3 regions of the Blautia massiliensis (ex Liu et al. 2021) genome follow, and region 3 is predicted to be linked to each of the others. Evidence: predicted binding sites of a transcription regulator. Region 3 holds the regulator's gene; each other region holds the start of a gene.
The links. The regulator HrcA, encoded in region 3, represses chaperone genes, less so after heat shock. The targets are predictions, from matches to a motif close to TGTTAGCACTCNNNNNNNNNGAGTGCTAACA.
Positions count from the first base shown of each region.

Region 1: the regulator HrcA is predicted to act here: its motif matches at 3,674-3,704, upstream of ACTNDQ_RS14635 (co-chaperone GroES).
Region 2: the regulator HrcA is predicted to act here: its motif matches at 1,504-1,534, upstream of ACTNDQ_RS01305 (Hsp20/alpha crystallin family protein).

Region 1 covers NZ_JBQHWA010000053.1:5-4,790, reverse strand. Annotated here, with positions in the region: gene ACTNDQ_RS14655 (citrate/2-methylcitrate synthase) at 1-551, opposite strand, end outside; gene ACTNDQ_RS14650 (MarR family winged helix-turn-helix transcriptional regulator) at 535-1,062, opposite strand; gene ACTNDQ_RS14645 (flavodoxin family protein) at 1,114-1,617, opposite strand; gene groL (chaperonin GroEL) at 1,726-3,339, opposite strand; gene ACTNDQ_RS14635 (co-chaperone GroES) at 3,368-3,652, opposite strand; gene ACTNDQ_RS14630 (MarR family winged helix-turn-helix transcriptional regulator) at 3,864-4,205, opposite strand; partial or broken gene ACTNDQ_RS14625 (ParB/RepB/Spo0J family partition protein) at 4,474-4,786, opposite strand, start outside.
Region 2 covers NZ_JBQHWA010000002.1:132,643-137,428, reverse strand. Annotated here, with positions in the region: gene ACTNDQ_RS01315 (YibE/F family protein) at 1-523, shown strand, start outside; gene ACTNDQ_RS01310 (YibE/F family protein) at 520-1,266, shown strand; gene ACTNDQ_RS01305 (Hsp20/alpha crystallin family protein) at 1,685-2,122, shown strand; gene ACTNDQ_RS01300 (nucleoside hydrolase) at 2,612-3,574, shown strand; gene ACTNDQ_RS01295 (3'-5' exonuclease) at 3,645-4,601, shown strand; gene ACTNDQ_RS01290 (D-alanyl-D-alanine carboxypeptidase family protein) at 4,578-4,786, opposite strand, start outside.
Region 3 covers NZ_JBQHWA010000017.1:13,196-17,981, reverse strand. Annotated here, with positions in the region: gene dnaK (molecular chaperone DnaK) at 1-680, opposite strand, end outside; gene grpE (nucleotide exchange factor GrpE) at 734-1,369, opposite strand; gene hrcA (heat-inducible transcriptional repressor HrcA) at 1,388-2,431, opposite strand; gene ACTNDQ_RS08470 (ABC transporter substrate-binding protein) at 2,607-3,860, opposite strand; gene ACTNDQ_RS08465 (glycoside hydrolase family 172 protein) at 3,876-4,786, opposite strand, start outside.

The DNA.
Region 1 (4,786 bases), on a different contig from region 3:
TATGCATATACAGCAAGGAGTGGAAATTCACTAATCAGTTGGATGCACTGACGCAACGAATTACTGACGCTGATGTCTTTTGCCTTTTTATCATAAGCAGCCAGTGTCAGAATACTTCTTGTCATTGAATTCATAATATCCTCAGATGGTGCCTTCATAATAACATCTCTGGTAAAGTTCGTTGGAAGCGTTCTGCATGTGCCAATCACTTCCCGGAACTTTTTTTCTTCATCTTCTGAAGGCAATTCCCCCATCAACAGAAGATAAGCGATCTTTTCAAAACCAAGCTGTTCTTCTCCAAGATTGCCAATCAATTTTTCTACCTTATATCCACGATACCACAATTCCCCGTCACAAGGTACTTTTTCTCCATCTTTCACACATGATGATACAATACGGGAAATCTTAGTCAAACCGGTAAGCACACCTTTTCCATTTTCATCCCGCAGCCCCCGGTTAACACCAAACTCTTCATACAATCTAGGATCAATATGATCATTTTTCCGGCAGATAGCTTCATTCTGCACAGCATAATCATTCATCCGCTTCATCAGCTCTCCCATACGAATCGACCTCTCCCATCCCTTTTATTTCGCTGCACATCAGGTTATCCAGTTGTTTCATCATTTTTAATAACATGATCAAATTATCTTTTCCGAATTTGTTGATCACTTTTCCATAACATTCTCTCAGAATCATTTCCTGACCCTTAAACAGTTTCTGTCCCGTTTCTGTAACAGTCACATATGTTCCTTCACTTCCGCTTCCTTCATAAGACCACAGTACCAGTCCACGATCTTTCAGCTTTTCTACCATTTTTGATGTCTGCCGTATTGTCAGCTGCATCTTTTCTGATAAATCCTTTAAATACGTTCTCCCATTATTATTCGGAGAATTTTCTCTCTCAGATTCTATAGTATACAAAGCAATATACTCCTGAAGTGTCATTTTACGAAACAGTTCCTGTATTTTTCCTTTGTTCATCAGATACCGACGATAGGTTAATTCATTTGTAAACTTTCTGATTTCATTTGCATTCAATATTTCTCTCTGCTCTGGCATCTTCAACCGCTCCTCTCTTTTTATTTACATCAATACATGTTATTTTCTTATTTAATCCCCAATTTCTGCCTGAATTTTAATGGCAAAATCAACCGCATTTTCCAGATCTTCTTCATCCGGATGGGTATTTCCCAGTCGAAACATCTGCTGCATCTCTTTTTCTTTACTTGGCATCTGACTGATCATAATTTTCCTTCTATCTGACTCCACATTCCCCTGACAGAGAAACATTCCCAGATACTCTCCCTCGTCCGGGTACCAGACTTCAAGATTTTTTTCAAGCTTTTCTTTATATTGTTCTGTCGGCACATAACCGCAGGTAACGAACACTGCATATTTTCCGCCTGTAATCTGCTCAAATACATCTGAGATATCCATGCTGCAGGAATAACCATGAATTCCAAACCCGATCAGATAGACATCCGCCGCAGGTATATCCTGCTCTGTATCAATATCTACAATTGTTTTATCCTCTGTATTTAAAGCACCATAGATCTTTTCTGCTATTAAACGTGTATTGCCACTTTTTGACTGATATATAACTGCATATTTCATAATGAGCCTCATTTCATATAAAAATAATAAAAGAGAACAAAAAGAGGAGATGTACCAGCCATCTCCCCATTTTGTTGCTCTCCAGTTATTTGATTTTACCTGTTCTCTTTAATACATTTCCGGCTGTGGCTGCGGCGCAGGTGTATTTTCTTTAATGTCCGCTACCGCAGCTTCTGTAGTAAGAAGTGTAGCTGCCACACTTACCGCATTCATTAATGCGTTCTTTGTTACCTTCACCGGATCAATAATACCCTGTTTCATCATATCCACAAAGGTTTCTGAGGCTGCATCAAATCCCATGCCAGGCTCACTCTTCTTTACCTTGTCTACGATAACCGGGCCTTCCAGACCGGCATTTTCCACAATCGTATACAGTGGTGCTTCCAGTGCCTTTGCTACGATTCCGGCTCCGGTCTTCTCATCACCCTCCAGGGCTGCCAACAGTTCCTCTACCTTTTTCTGTGCATGGATATATGCAGATCCGCCGCCGCAGATAATGCCTTCCGATACGGCTGCTTTTGTTGCGTTCATGGCATCTTCCATGCGGTATTTAGCTTCCTTCATTTCTGTTTCTGTTGCCGCGCCGACACGGATCACTGCAACGCCTCCGCCCATCTTAGCGATACGGTCCATGAGTTTATCTTTATCAAAATCGGATGTTGTTTCAGCCATCTGTCTCTTCAGGCTGGCAATGCGTGCATCAATGTCTTCCTTGTTCCCGGCACCGTCTACGATCGTAGTATTTTCCTTTGTAACCTTTACAGATTTTGCACGGCCAAGCATGTCCATCGTGGTATCTTTAAGTTCAAGTCCCAGATCTTCCATGATCACCTGACCGCCGGTAAGTGTTGCGATATCTTCAAGCATTGCCTTTCTGCTGTCACCATATCCCGGTGCCTTTACAGCAACGACCTTCAGAGTGCCTCTCAGTCTGTTGACAATCAATGTGGTAAGTGCCTCTCCCTCCACATCTTCTGCAATGATCAGGAGTTCTTTCCTCTCTCTCATCACATTTTCCAAAACAGGAAGGATATCCTGGATGTTTGAAATCTTCTTATCTGTCATGAGGATATAAGGATCCTCCATGTTGGCGATCATTTTTTCTTTATCATCACACATATATCCGGAAAGATATCCATTGTCAAACTGCATACCTTCGACTACGTCGATCTCCGTCTTCATGGTCTTTGATTCTTCAATCGTAATAACGCCGTTCTCTCCGACTTTTTCCATTGCATCGGCAATCATCTCACCGACTTCTTCATTACCGGAAGAGATTGCAGCTACTTTTGCAATATGATCCTTACCGGTAACAGGATGGCTCATTTCTTCAATTGCCTGCACAGCCACATCTGCTGCCTTCTTCATTCCTTTTCTTAAAACAATGGCATTTGCACCTGCTGCGATATTTTTCATTCCTTCTTTTACAAGTGCCTGTGCCAGAACTGTAGCTGTTGTTGTTCCATCTCCTGCAATGTCGTTTGTCTTGGTAGCCACCTCTTTTACAAGCTGTGCGCCCATATTTTCAAAACGATCTTCCAGTTCGATCTCTTTTGCAATGGTCACACCATCGTTTGTAATTAATGGTGCACCGTAAGATTTATCCAGTACAACATTTCTTCCTTTTGGTCCCAATGTTACTTTTACTGTATTTGCCAGTCTGTCTACGCCGGCTTCCATTTTTTTTCGAACATCAATATCAAAACTAATCTCTTTTGCCATGATAATTTCCTTCTTTCTACTGTTTCTATTACTCGACAATTGCCAGAATGTCATCCTGGATTACAATTTTATATTCTTCGTCGCCAATTTTTACTTCTGTGCCGCCGTATTCAGAAATAATGACTTTATCTCCTTCTTTTACCTGCATGGCAACCCTCTGTCCGTCTTTACATTTTCCCGGACCAACTGCAATTACTACAGCTTCCTGCGGTTTCTCTTTTGCGCTGTCTGGCAGAATGATTCCTGATTCTGTCTTTTCTTCAACATCCTGATACTGAAGAACTACTTTGTCACCCAATGGTTTTAATTTCATATGAATAACCTGCCTTTCTTTTGTTAGCACTCTTGCTTGTTGAGTGCCATCGTGTTCCGCAAAAAATATGTTTCTCGCGAAACATGTTTTATTTTTAAATTATTTATTTTTAAAGTATTATATCACCTGTATTTCTCTTGTCAATAGGTTTCCAAAATAATTTAAAAAAGATGCGAAGCACCTTAACCATTACTTTGCATCTTTTAATCATCTAAATTAATTCATTTATATTTTTCCTGATTTTTTCCGATACTTCCCGAAAAACCTTCAATTCTTCTTCCGACACACCTTTTAAAATCATCCCGTTCATTGCTTCCCTTCTCTTCGTCATTTCTGTTACCAGATCCTTCGCATAATCAGATATTTCATAATGAATATATCTTCTATCATTCTTATCCGGTATCGCAATAAGATAATTTCTCCTGCAGAGACTGTCAACTGCCTGCGAAATATGTCCACGGTTCATCATCAACTGATGGTGGATATCCGTAGAGGTATTATGTGTTCCGCATTTTGACAGGAAGTATAATATCTCCAGTTCTGCTCTTTTCATATCATATTTTTCTCGTAATTCAACGCTCTGTTCCTCTAACAGCTTTTTAAACTGTCCTCCCTGCAATATGATATCAATTTGTGTATCCATTTAGTTCAGCTTCTTTCAATGTTTTTTTCATTCTATCACAAGTTTAATAATTCGTCACCATTTAATTTTAAACGACTTTTTTGTTTCCTCTTAATTAATGATTAACATCTGGAATCTATTCCGCTGAATCTAATATCAGTAATTATTTTATTTCGCAAAGTTCACAAAATCTTCACACTGGGATAAGTTCTGTCAAACGAATATATCTTTGAACCTGCGCTCTACTTTCACCTACTTGCTTGCTTAATATCTCATCAGATCGCAACTTCGTCTCATTTTGAGACAAAGTTAAATCAGTTCTACTTCCTTGCCTTTTCATTGCTTCTAGCTTCATCTTATAAGCGAATGCCTTTTCACTCGGAAGCAGTTCTTCTCTTTGGATGTTTGCATCTACCATGGCAATAACAGCTTCATCATCCGTCATTTCTCTGACAATTGCCGGTATTGTTATTAACCCCGCCTTCTGTGCCGCATGCATCCGACGATGGCCG
Region 2 (4,786 bases), on a different contig from region 3:
ATTTTCCTCAGTTCTTTCAACACTGTGTGTTCTGTTTCTGATCATGGCATTGTTTGAATTTTCTATTTATATGTACGGAGATCTGGATTATTCCAATCTGGAATACCTTGGAAGTACAGGCAATTCAGCAGATATATTCTGGGCAGATATTATGCTGACAGGACTTGGTGCAATTATGGATGTGACGGTGACGATCAGCGCAGCAGTAGGAGAGATCGTGCGGAAAAATCCATCGGTTTCTCTGAGAAGACTGATACATTCCGGTCGTGAAATCGGATATGATATTATGGGAACCATGATAAATGTACTGCTGTTTGTTCTGGCAAGCGGCATGATTCCCATGTTCATACTTAAGATGAATAATGATATGAGCTTTATAACGATCGTGAGATATCACATTCCATATGATATCTGTCGTTTTCTGATAGAAAGTATTGGAATTGTACTGGCAATACCGGTATCTGTTTTTATTGCTTCAGTGATTATGAAAATACCATCACGGAAAAGGGGTGTCAGAGAATGATCATTTTTCTTGCATTGATTTTAATTTTTCTGGTGATCTTGATTGGCGGAGAGCGTGGAGCCATGTCAATTATGACACTGGCGGGGAATATTGTAATTTTGTTTTTTTCAATTATGCTGATATCTGCCGGTTTTCCTGTACTGCTCCTGATATTGGTGGCAGGTGCAGGTGTCTGCTATATTTCTCTGTTTTATCAGAACGGAAATAATCCAAAGACGCGGGCGGCTTTTCTGGCTACACTGCTGGTAATGTTACTTTTGTTTATTCCGATTTATATTATTACATGGAGATCAGGAAGTTACGGGTTAAATGAGCTGCAGATTTCGGAAGACGATTTTATGTATTATTACATTACGGACCTTCATATTAACATGCTTCATGTAGGAATATTTGTAACTGTTTTCAGTACTCTTGGGGCTGTTATCGATACAGCATTATCTGTAACATCTTCTGTATATGAAGTCTGGACTCATAAAAACAGTCTGACAGCGAAAGAGCTTACAGCTTCCGGCTATCAGGTTGGGAAAGAAATTATCGGTACAACGGTAAATACGTTGCTGTTTGCTTATCTTGGAGGAACTATTTTATTATTTTCATACATTCAGACACAGCAATATAGCCTGGAGATCATTCTTAATTCCCAGTTCCTATTCCAGGATGTTGCAGTCATGCTATCTGGTGCGGTAGCCTGCCTTATTACCGTCCCGGTATCGATCAGATGTATTATTCGACAGATCTCATGAAGCATATCTCCACTGCACTGAATACGGAATCCATGGTCCCGATACAGATGTTCTTTCCTGTATTCAGCAGACGTGGGCTCTCTTTTATGAAAGCAGTTATTATATTTATGTATTTATGGGAGTGTTTTTACAGGCAGTTCCATTTCTGATCCTGGGAGTCCTTCTATCTTCGGCGCTTCAGACATATGTATCGGAAAAATGGATCGTAAAATTACGTGAAATGTGAAGAAAGTGTGAAATTAGCACTCACCTCTTGACAGTGCTAATAATGCGTGTTATAGTACATACAGAACAAAGGAAGAGAGAAAAAAGAAATCTTCCGGAGAAAGTTCTTACAGAATTTGCAGATGTTTTCAGAAACAGTAAATTAAAAACGCCTGCGCAGCACGCAGCGAATATAGATCAGGAGGAATGAGTTATGTTAATGCCAAGTATTTTCGGAGAAGATTTATTTGATGATTTTATGGGATATCCGACAGGCCGTCAGGCAGCTGCCAATGCTTATCCTCAGGTGAAGGATATGATGAAGACAGATATCCGTGATGTAGATGGCAATTATGAACTGGAGATCGATCTTCCGGGATTTAAGAAAGAGGATGTGAAAATCCAGCTGAAGAATGGTTATCTGAACATTCAGGCAACCAGAGAAGAGAAGAAGGACGAGAAGGATGATAAAGGTAAATATGTTCGCAGAGAACGTTATACAGGAACCTGCAACAGAAGCTTTTATGTAGGCTCGAGCATTAAGCATGAAGATATCCATGCGAAATATGAGAACGGAATCCTTCATGTAACCTTCCCGAAGGAAGAGACCAAGAAAGAAGCAGAAGAGAAGAAATTTGTTTCTATTGATTGAACAGCATTTATTGTGAAGCCCCGGTACTGGATTGCAAGTCCTGGGTGATGGGATATAGCATAATAACAATATCCGGAACAACCCAAACGGATATTGCAGATATTAAAACTCCAAATTGCACATTGCATTTGTTTATATAAATGAATATAACCCCCTTTTTTCCACCCCTCTGCCAATGTCCGGCAGAGGGGTTCTTTACGTTTCAGCCTGAAGTACAGAGGTGAATTCTGATTACTGTTTACTGGTAATATTCCGCGAGGTGTTTTGTGTGAGCGAAGGTCACAGAAAACCCGAGACATACCGCGCGAATTTATGCGATTAGCATAAATTCTGTGCATCGCGAAGCGTGTTGCTGAGAACGGAGTGAACAGTAACGAATTCTGATTAACTTTACACTACATCCTCACTCTGTTATACTTGGAACAGGTAAACAGCGGAAATTCGGCAATACTATAAAATTGGGGAAAGAGTTTTTACAGAGGTGAATATATGGGAGATAAGATCAAGGTTATCATGGACTGTGATCCCGGAATCGATGACGGGATCGCACTGGCATATGCGGCAGCACATCAGGATGAACTGGAGCTGCTTGCAGTGACGACATCTGCAGGAAGTACCAGGATAGAAAGAGTGACCAAAAATGCACTGGAGCTGTTGGAATTTTACGGACTGAAGATTCCGGTGGCAGGAGGCCAGGACCGTCCTCTTGTGAAAGCGGCAATTTATGCGGAAGAATTCCACGGAGAGACAGGGCTTGGCCATTGCGTACTGCCGGAAGCAAAATCAGAGGCTGCTTCTGATAATGCAGTGCTTTTTATACGTGACATTCTGAATGCCATTCCGGAGGGTGAGCAGGTAGTAATGATCGAAACTGCACCAATGACTAATCTTGCACTTCTGTTGAAGGTTTTTCCTGAAATAAAGAATAAGATCAGAAAAATTGTTTTTACAGGCGGCGCAGCAAAAGGCGGAAACATCACACCGGCAGCGGAATTCAACATCTACGCAGATCCGGAGGCGGCAAAGATCGTATTCGCTTCCGGAATCCCACTGATCATGTGTGGACTGGATGCTACCCTGAAATGTAATCTCACCAGAAACCAGATCATGAAGCTGTGCCAGTCCGGTGATCCGGCAGCCAGAGCCTGTGGAGATATGGCTGGCTACGTACTTGAAAATTTTTCCAAATATCGCTGCGTGGCAAGTATCCATGCTGCTGTACCGTTTATGTATCTCATCCATCCGGAGTTCTTTAAAACAGAAAAAGTATTCCTGGATGTGGATTGTTCAGACGGTGCCGGACGGGGTGCCACATTATGCGATTTCCGCTGGTGGCTACACGAAGAAGACGAAATGAAAGATATGATTTTGACAGATGCAGATACAGAAAGCTTCCAGCAGGAGCTGTTTGAAGCGATTTATTCTGTGTCCGAATGCAAAAATATGAAATAGCCGGATACCGATCCGGAAACAGCTGCATTTATGAAGCAGCTGAGCAGTCAGATAAGAGGACAGAAAACCCATGAACTATATTGTATTTGACCTGGAATGGAACCAGAATCCGGATGGAAGAAGACATCCGGACAGTCGGCTCCCGTTTGAGATCATAGAGATCGGGGCAGTAAAATTAAATGAAAAAAGAGAGATCGTTGATACCTTTCAGTGCCTGATCAAGCCCAAAGTGTACCACTGGATCCACGACAGTATCCACGAAGTGATCCACGTGGATTATCATGAACTGGAAAAAGGCATTCCTTTTCCAAGGGCAATCCGCAGATTTCTGGAATGGTGCGGGGAGGAGTATCGCTTTTTTACCTGGGGAGACCAGGATGTGATGGAACTTCAGCGCAATATGAAATACTATAATCTTCTGAAGCTGATGCCAGGGCCGGTGCATTACTACGATGTGCAGAAACTTTTCAGCATAAAATTCGAGGATGGAATATCCAGGCGTTCCCTGGAATATGCTACAGACTACCTGCAGCTTCCCAAAAACCGGGATTTTCACCGGGCACTGGCAGACGCCAGCTATACTGCCAGGATACTCCTGGAGATCGATGAAGCCTGCATGATCCGCCATCCGTCCCTGGATGTATATCAGAATCCAAAATCCAGAGACAGCGAGATCTATATTTCCTATACAGACCATGACAAGTTTGTGTCCAGGGAATTTGTATCAAAGGAGCGTCTGATGAAGGACCGTACCATGGTAAGTACCATGTGTCCCATTTGCAGATGCCCTGCCAAGAGGAAGATCCGCTGGTTCAGTACCAACAATTCCAAGGTATATTACAGCCTTGCCCTTTGCCATGAGCATGGACCTGTTGCCGGAAAGATCCGGATCCGAAAAACCGATGAGGGAAAATATTTCGGGGTGAAGACCCTGAGAGCAGAAGATACAGAAGCGGCGGATGAGATCCGTGAAAAGCACGAATCTCTCCGCCGCAGGAAAATGTTACGAAGCCAGGAGAAGATCTGATACGATGTTTCGTTCGTATTGCATTCCCCATCCGACCATTTGTTTCTTATAATAATATTTGCTTTTCAGACGCAGTGGGCCGACAGCATTCTGAAGAACGGCCTGGCGTTTGTTAAGCTGTGATTTTTTGATACCTTTTGGAAGGGTCACATAAACCTTTGTCTGATAATAAAACGGATAGGTGT
Region 3 (4,786 bases):
TTGTCGTTGCTTAAGTCTACGCCCTCTGTTCTCTTGAACTCAGCAAGCATGTAATCTGTAACTTTCTTATCAAAGTCATCTCCACCAAGACGGTTATTACCAGCTGTGGAAAGAACCTCGATAACGCCATCACCGATCTCGATCACGGATACATCGAATGTACCGCCGCCAAGGTCGTATACCATGATCTTCTGCTCTTTCTCATTGTCAAGACCATATGCAAGAGCTGCTGCTGTAGGCTCGTTGATGATACGTTTTACATCAAGACCTGCGATCTTACCTGCATCTTTGGTTGCCTGACGCTGAGCATCGTTGAAGTAAGCCGGAACTGTGATAACTGCCTCTGTTACTTTCTCACCAAGATATGCCTCTGCATCCTTTTTCAGTTTCTGAAGGATCATTGCGGAGATCTCCTGTGGAGAATATTTCTTGTCATCGATGGTTACACGGTAATCGGTACCCATCTCTCTTTTGATAGAAGAGATCGTCCTGTCTGCATTTGTAACTGCCTGACGTTTTGCAGGCTCACCTACCAGACGCTCTCCTGTTTTTGTGAATGCTACAACGGATGGTGTTGTTCTTGCGCCTTCTGTATTTGCGATAACTGTCGGCTGTCCACCTTCCATTACGGCTACACAGCTGTTTGTTGTACCTAAGTCAATACCAATAATCTTTCCCATGATTTTTTCCTCCTGTTTTAGTCTGTATCTGTTAAAATAAAGTTTGTTGTCAGTTAGTTCGCAACCTTTACCATACTGTGGCGTACTACGAAATCCTTGTAGGTGTAACCCTTCTGGAATTCTTCCACCACGATGTTCTCTCCAACCTCTTCATCCTCCACATGCATCACTGCATTATGGAAATCCGGGTTGAATTCCTTTCCCACTGCTTCGATCGGCTTCACACCAAGCTCATCCAGTGTTGTGGTAAGCTGCTTGTAGATCATTTTCATTCCATCTGCAAAAGCATCACCTTCCTGTGCCTGTGCAAGACCTCTTTCGAAGTTATCCACAACCGGCAGGATCTTTTCAACGATCTCTTTTGCTCCGATGATGTACATGCTGGATTTTTCTTTTTCCGTTCTTTTACGGAAATTATCAAATTCAGCCATGGTACGCTTCAGGCGATCGGTAAGTTCCTCCACCTTCTGCTCAGATTTATCTTTTTTCTTCTTTCCGAAGAAGGAAGTTTTTGATTTTTCTTCTTTTTTATCCTCTGAGGCAGCTTCTTCGCCTGGAGTATTGTTTTCTTCCTCCGGCAGATCTTCTCCCTCCGGTGTCAGGTTTTCTTCTTCCTGATCTCCGTCAGTTACGGGGATTTCCTTCTCCGCTTCCTGCTCTTCGGATGTTTTCTTTGTTTCCTCCGACACTTTTTTTCTACCGCCTTTCTAAGTTTTCTTCTTTTTCAAAACGTCATCCAGATGATTCTTCAGTTCCTTCAGACTGTCCACTACATTCTCATAATCCATTCGTTTGGGACCGATGATCCCGATGGTTCCGTACATTCCGTCTCCCAGTTCATATCTGGCAGTTACAATGCTGCAGTCCTTCATGGTCTGGATCGGCATCTCATCACCGATGTAAACCTGGATTCCTGTATTCTCTCCATCTGACATCTGTTCTTTTACAAGATCGGCAAGTTCATGCTTCTCCTCAAATGCGGAGATCAGCTCCGTTGCCTTCTCTTTATCGGCAAGCTCCGGATACTTGAAGATGTTAGTTGCACCTGAAGTATAGATCTCCATATCTTCCTCTTCCACATGAATGGTGGCTGCCACTGCATCCAGAACCGTTGCCACCACACCGCTGTGGCTGCCTGCCTGTTCCTTCAGTCTGGCGATCATCCCAAGGTTGATATCCTGGATCGGGATCCCATTGAGATTGGTGTTAAGAAGAAGATTCAGTTTCAGGATCGTCTGGTCGTCCATTTCCTCATCCAGATTGATGATCTGGTTCCGAACTGTGTTGTTGTCACTGACAACCACTGCCACAAGCTGAAGCTCGCTCATTCTCGACAGCTGGATGAACTTGATCTTGTTGCCGCTGTACTGCGGAACGGAAACCATGGTAGCATAGTTGGTATTGGAAGCAAGAACCTTCGCAACCTTCTTAAGCACCTTATCCATCTTATCTGTCTTCTCAATGATCAGATCTCGCAGCTCTGCAACCTCTGCTTCCTTCTCCTTCATCAGCTCATTGACGTAAAGTCTGTAGCCTTTATCTGAAGGAATCCTTCCTGCTGAGGTATGAGGCTGGACGATATAGCCCATATCTGTCAGGTCTGACATTTCATTTCGGATCGTTGCGGAACTGACATTGAGATCCGCATACTTGGAAATGGTCCTGGAACCAACCGGTTCTCCGGTTTCCATATAGGTCTTGATGATTGCTTTTAAGATTTTTTGCTTGCGCTCATTCAACACCTCTTCCATGAAGCCATCTCCTTTCCTTTTTATTCTTCCTGACGGATGTTGATTCTTTTTTTATATCTGTTAGCACTCATTTTAGTGGAGTGCTAACATCCACAGTCTTTAAGATATCACCATGTAAATTATTTGTCAATATGTTTTGAAAAAAAGTTCTTATTTTTTCGCAACAAAAAAAGCATCAGTACGATGCTTTTTTGTAATACTGGTCTATACAGTTCTGTGCTCCGGTAAAAAATTCCGCTTCTGTTTTCTGTCCCAGCACATATTTCTGAAATTCCGTACCCATAGCCGAAACAGCTTCTATGGAATCGGCACACAGTGGTCTTGCCTTCAGCTTATAATCTTTCAGATATTGCCGGATCATTTCAATGCCATCCAGATCAAAATTCTTATCCTCGATCACATCCAGTCTTGCCGGACACATTTTTGTCAGCTGTCCGTAATTTTTACTGGCCTCATATCCGGACACATACTGAAGGAACTTCAGAGCTGCTTCTTTATGATCATAATTTTTATTCAGTACATACTGCCAGGTTGCGATATTGGTCACCTTCTCGTCAAATTCCGGAAATGGTGCCATATGGATCTTATCTTTTCTATACACGCCTGCATTCTGAAAGGTACTCAACGCACCGGTATACATGAACATACATCCATACTGGCCGTTTATAAATTTTTCATTCAGCTGGTCATGCTGGTCGATCAGATTCTCCTCTGATATCATCCCTGTATCCAGCATTCGCCTCATATATTCTGCCGCTTCTCTTGTTTTCGGATCCGTCCAGTCTGTATAATCTCCTCCGAAAAAATCGACATACTCGCTGATACTATTATATATGTAAGAAATCTCCCATGCATCCCCGTATGCATATTTTCCCGTATTCTGAAGCTTTTTCTGAAGGATCTCAAGATCACTGAGACAGGAGAGTCTGTCCAGACCAGCCTGATCCAGCAATTCCTGATTCACCCAGAATGCCATGATATCCATTTTGAACGGTACCGAAAAAATATGTCCGTCTGACATGCATATTTCTTTCAGGTATTCCTGTGGAAAATTCGCCGCTGTCTCCTCTGTCATAACCGTATCTTCCAGCGGAAGAAGAAATCCCTTATGCTTAAATTCGGATATCATCTCATCATTTACTGTGATCAGATCAACAGAATCATCTCCTGATGTCAGAAGAGTTGCTATTTTGGCCTGGCGGTTGTCCGCATTAGCCGGACATTTTTCGATATGGATCTCTATTCCAAGATCCTTTTCCGCCTGACTGATAAAAGAATCAAAGCCCTCTGTGCCTGCATCCATATGAAGAATCGTCAGTTCCTGTCTGTTCTCCGGCACAATATCAGATGCAGCCTCCTTCTTCTGGACTCCACATCCTGTCACTGCCAGAGCCAGGGCAAATACCCCGCAAAATACCTGTTTTTTCAATCTCTACCACCCTTTTTATCTGGGCCATCTATCCTCTTTTGACATCAACGGCTGGAACGGTGCATGAGGAAGTGTCTGATACCAGTACGCTACACTTGCCACATCATCCTGTCGTTCAAACAGGCCACGGTATCCGACGCCTATCTGCTGAATCGTAACGCGAAGATCCTCTTCAAAGCAGATCGGATCCTGTAAATGCCATCTGTAAAAGCCTCGCATTGGCGGGCAGTCATCATTATGATAAAAATTGTGGATCAGTTCGTCATGGGCAGAATAATACGGATATCCCAGATATGGTGTGTTATAATTCTGTTCCACGGTTTTTCCATCCACCTGTTTGGCAAAGCTCCAGGAACCTCCAAAGTAATCTTCCGTTCCTGTTCCGCAGATGGTCGGATACTCCTCATCTCCGTCAATATAGAACTTCATTTCTCCCTCGCCCCACCAGTAACGTTCCAGTGTGGTAAGTGCCATGTAGGTTCCTATATAATGGCCTTTTCCTTTTACTCCATCCAAAATTGTATAATCTTTTGTTTTTTCTGTCAACCGTTCCCTTCTCCACTGCGCATGGAAATAAGCAATATCGTCCGGAAGCTCATCATAGAGACAGTAATCTACCTGATAAAAGAAAGCCGGGATTTTATTTGCATGCTGATTTTCCAGTGTGATCTTTGCTTTCTTCTTAAACGGCATCGGGAAATAGCAGTTAAAGCCCCTGTTTGGAACAACAGCCACCGGAACAGAATTTACAAAACATTCTCTTCCGAATCCGCAGCAGAAGAAATCACCCAGAGGACTTTCCACGGAAGGAGTTTCCTCGTCATCCCAGTACATACGGATCACAAGATCTCTCAGTACAAAGCAATCTGCCTCTGTAGTCTTGTTATCAACGGTGATCCAGATATGATTGATCTGTCCCGGTCCTT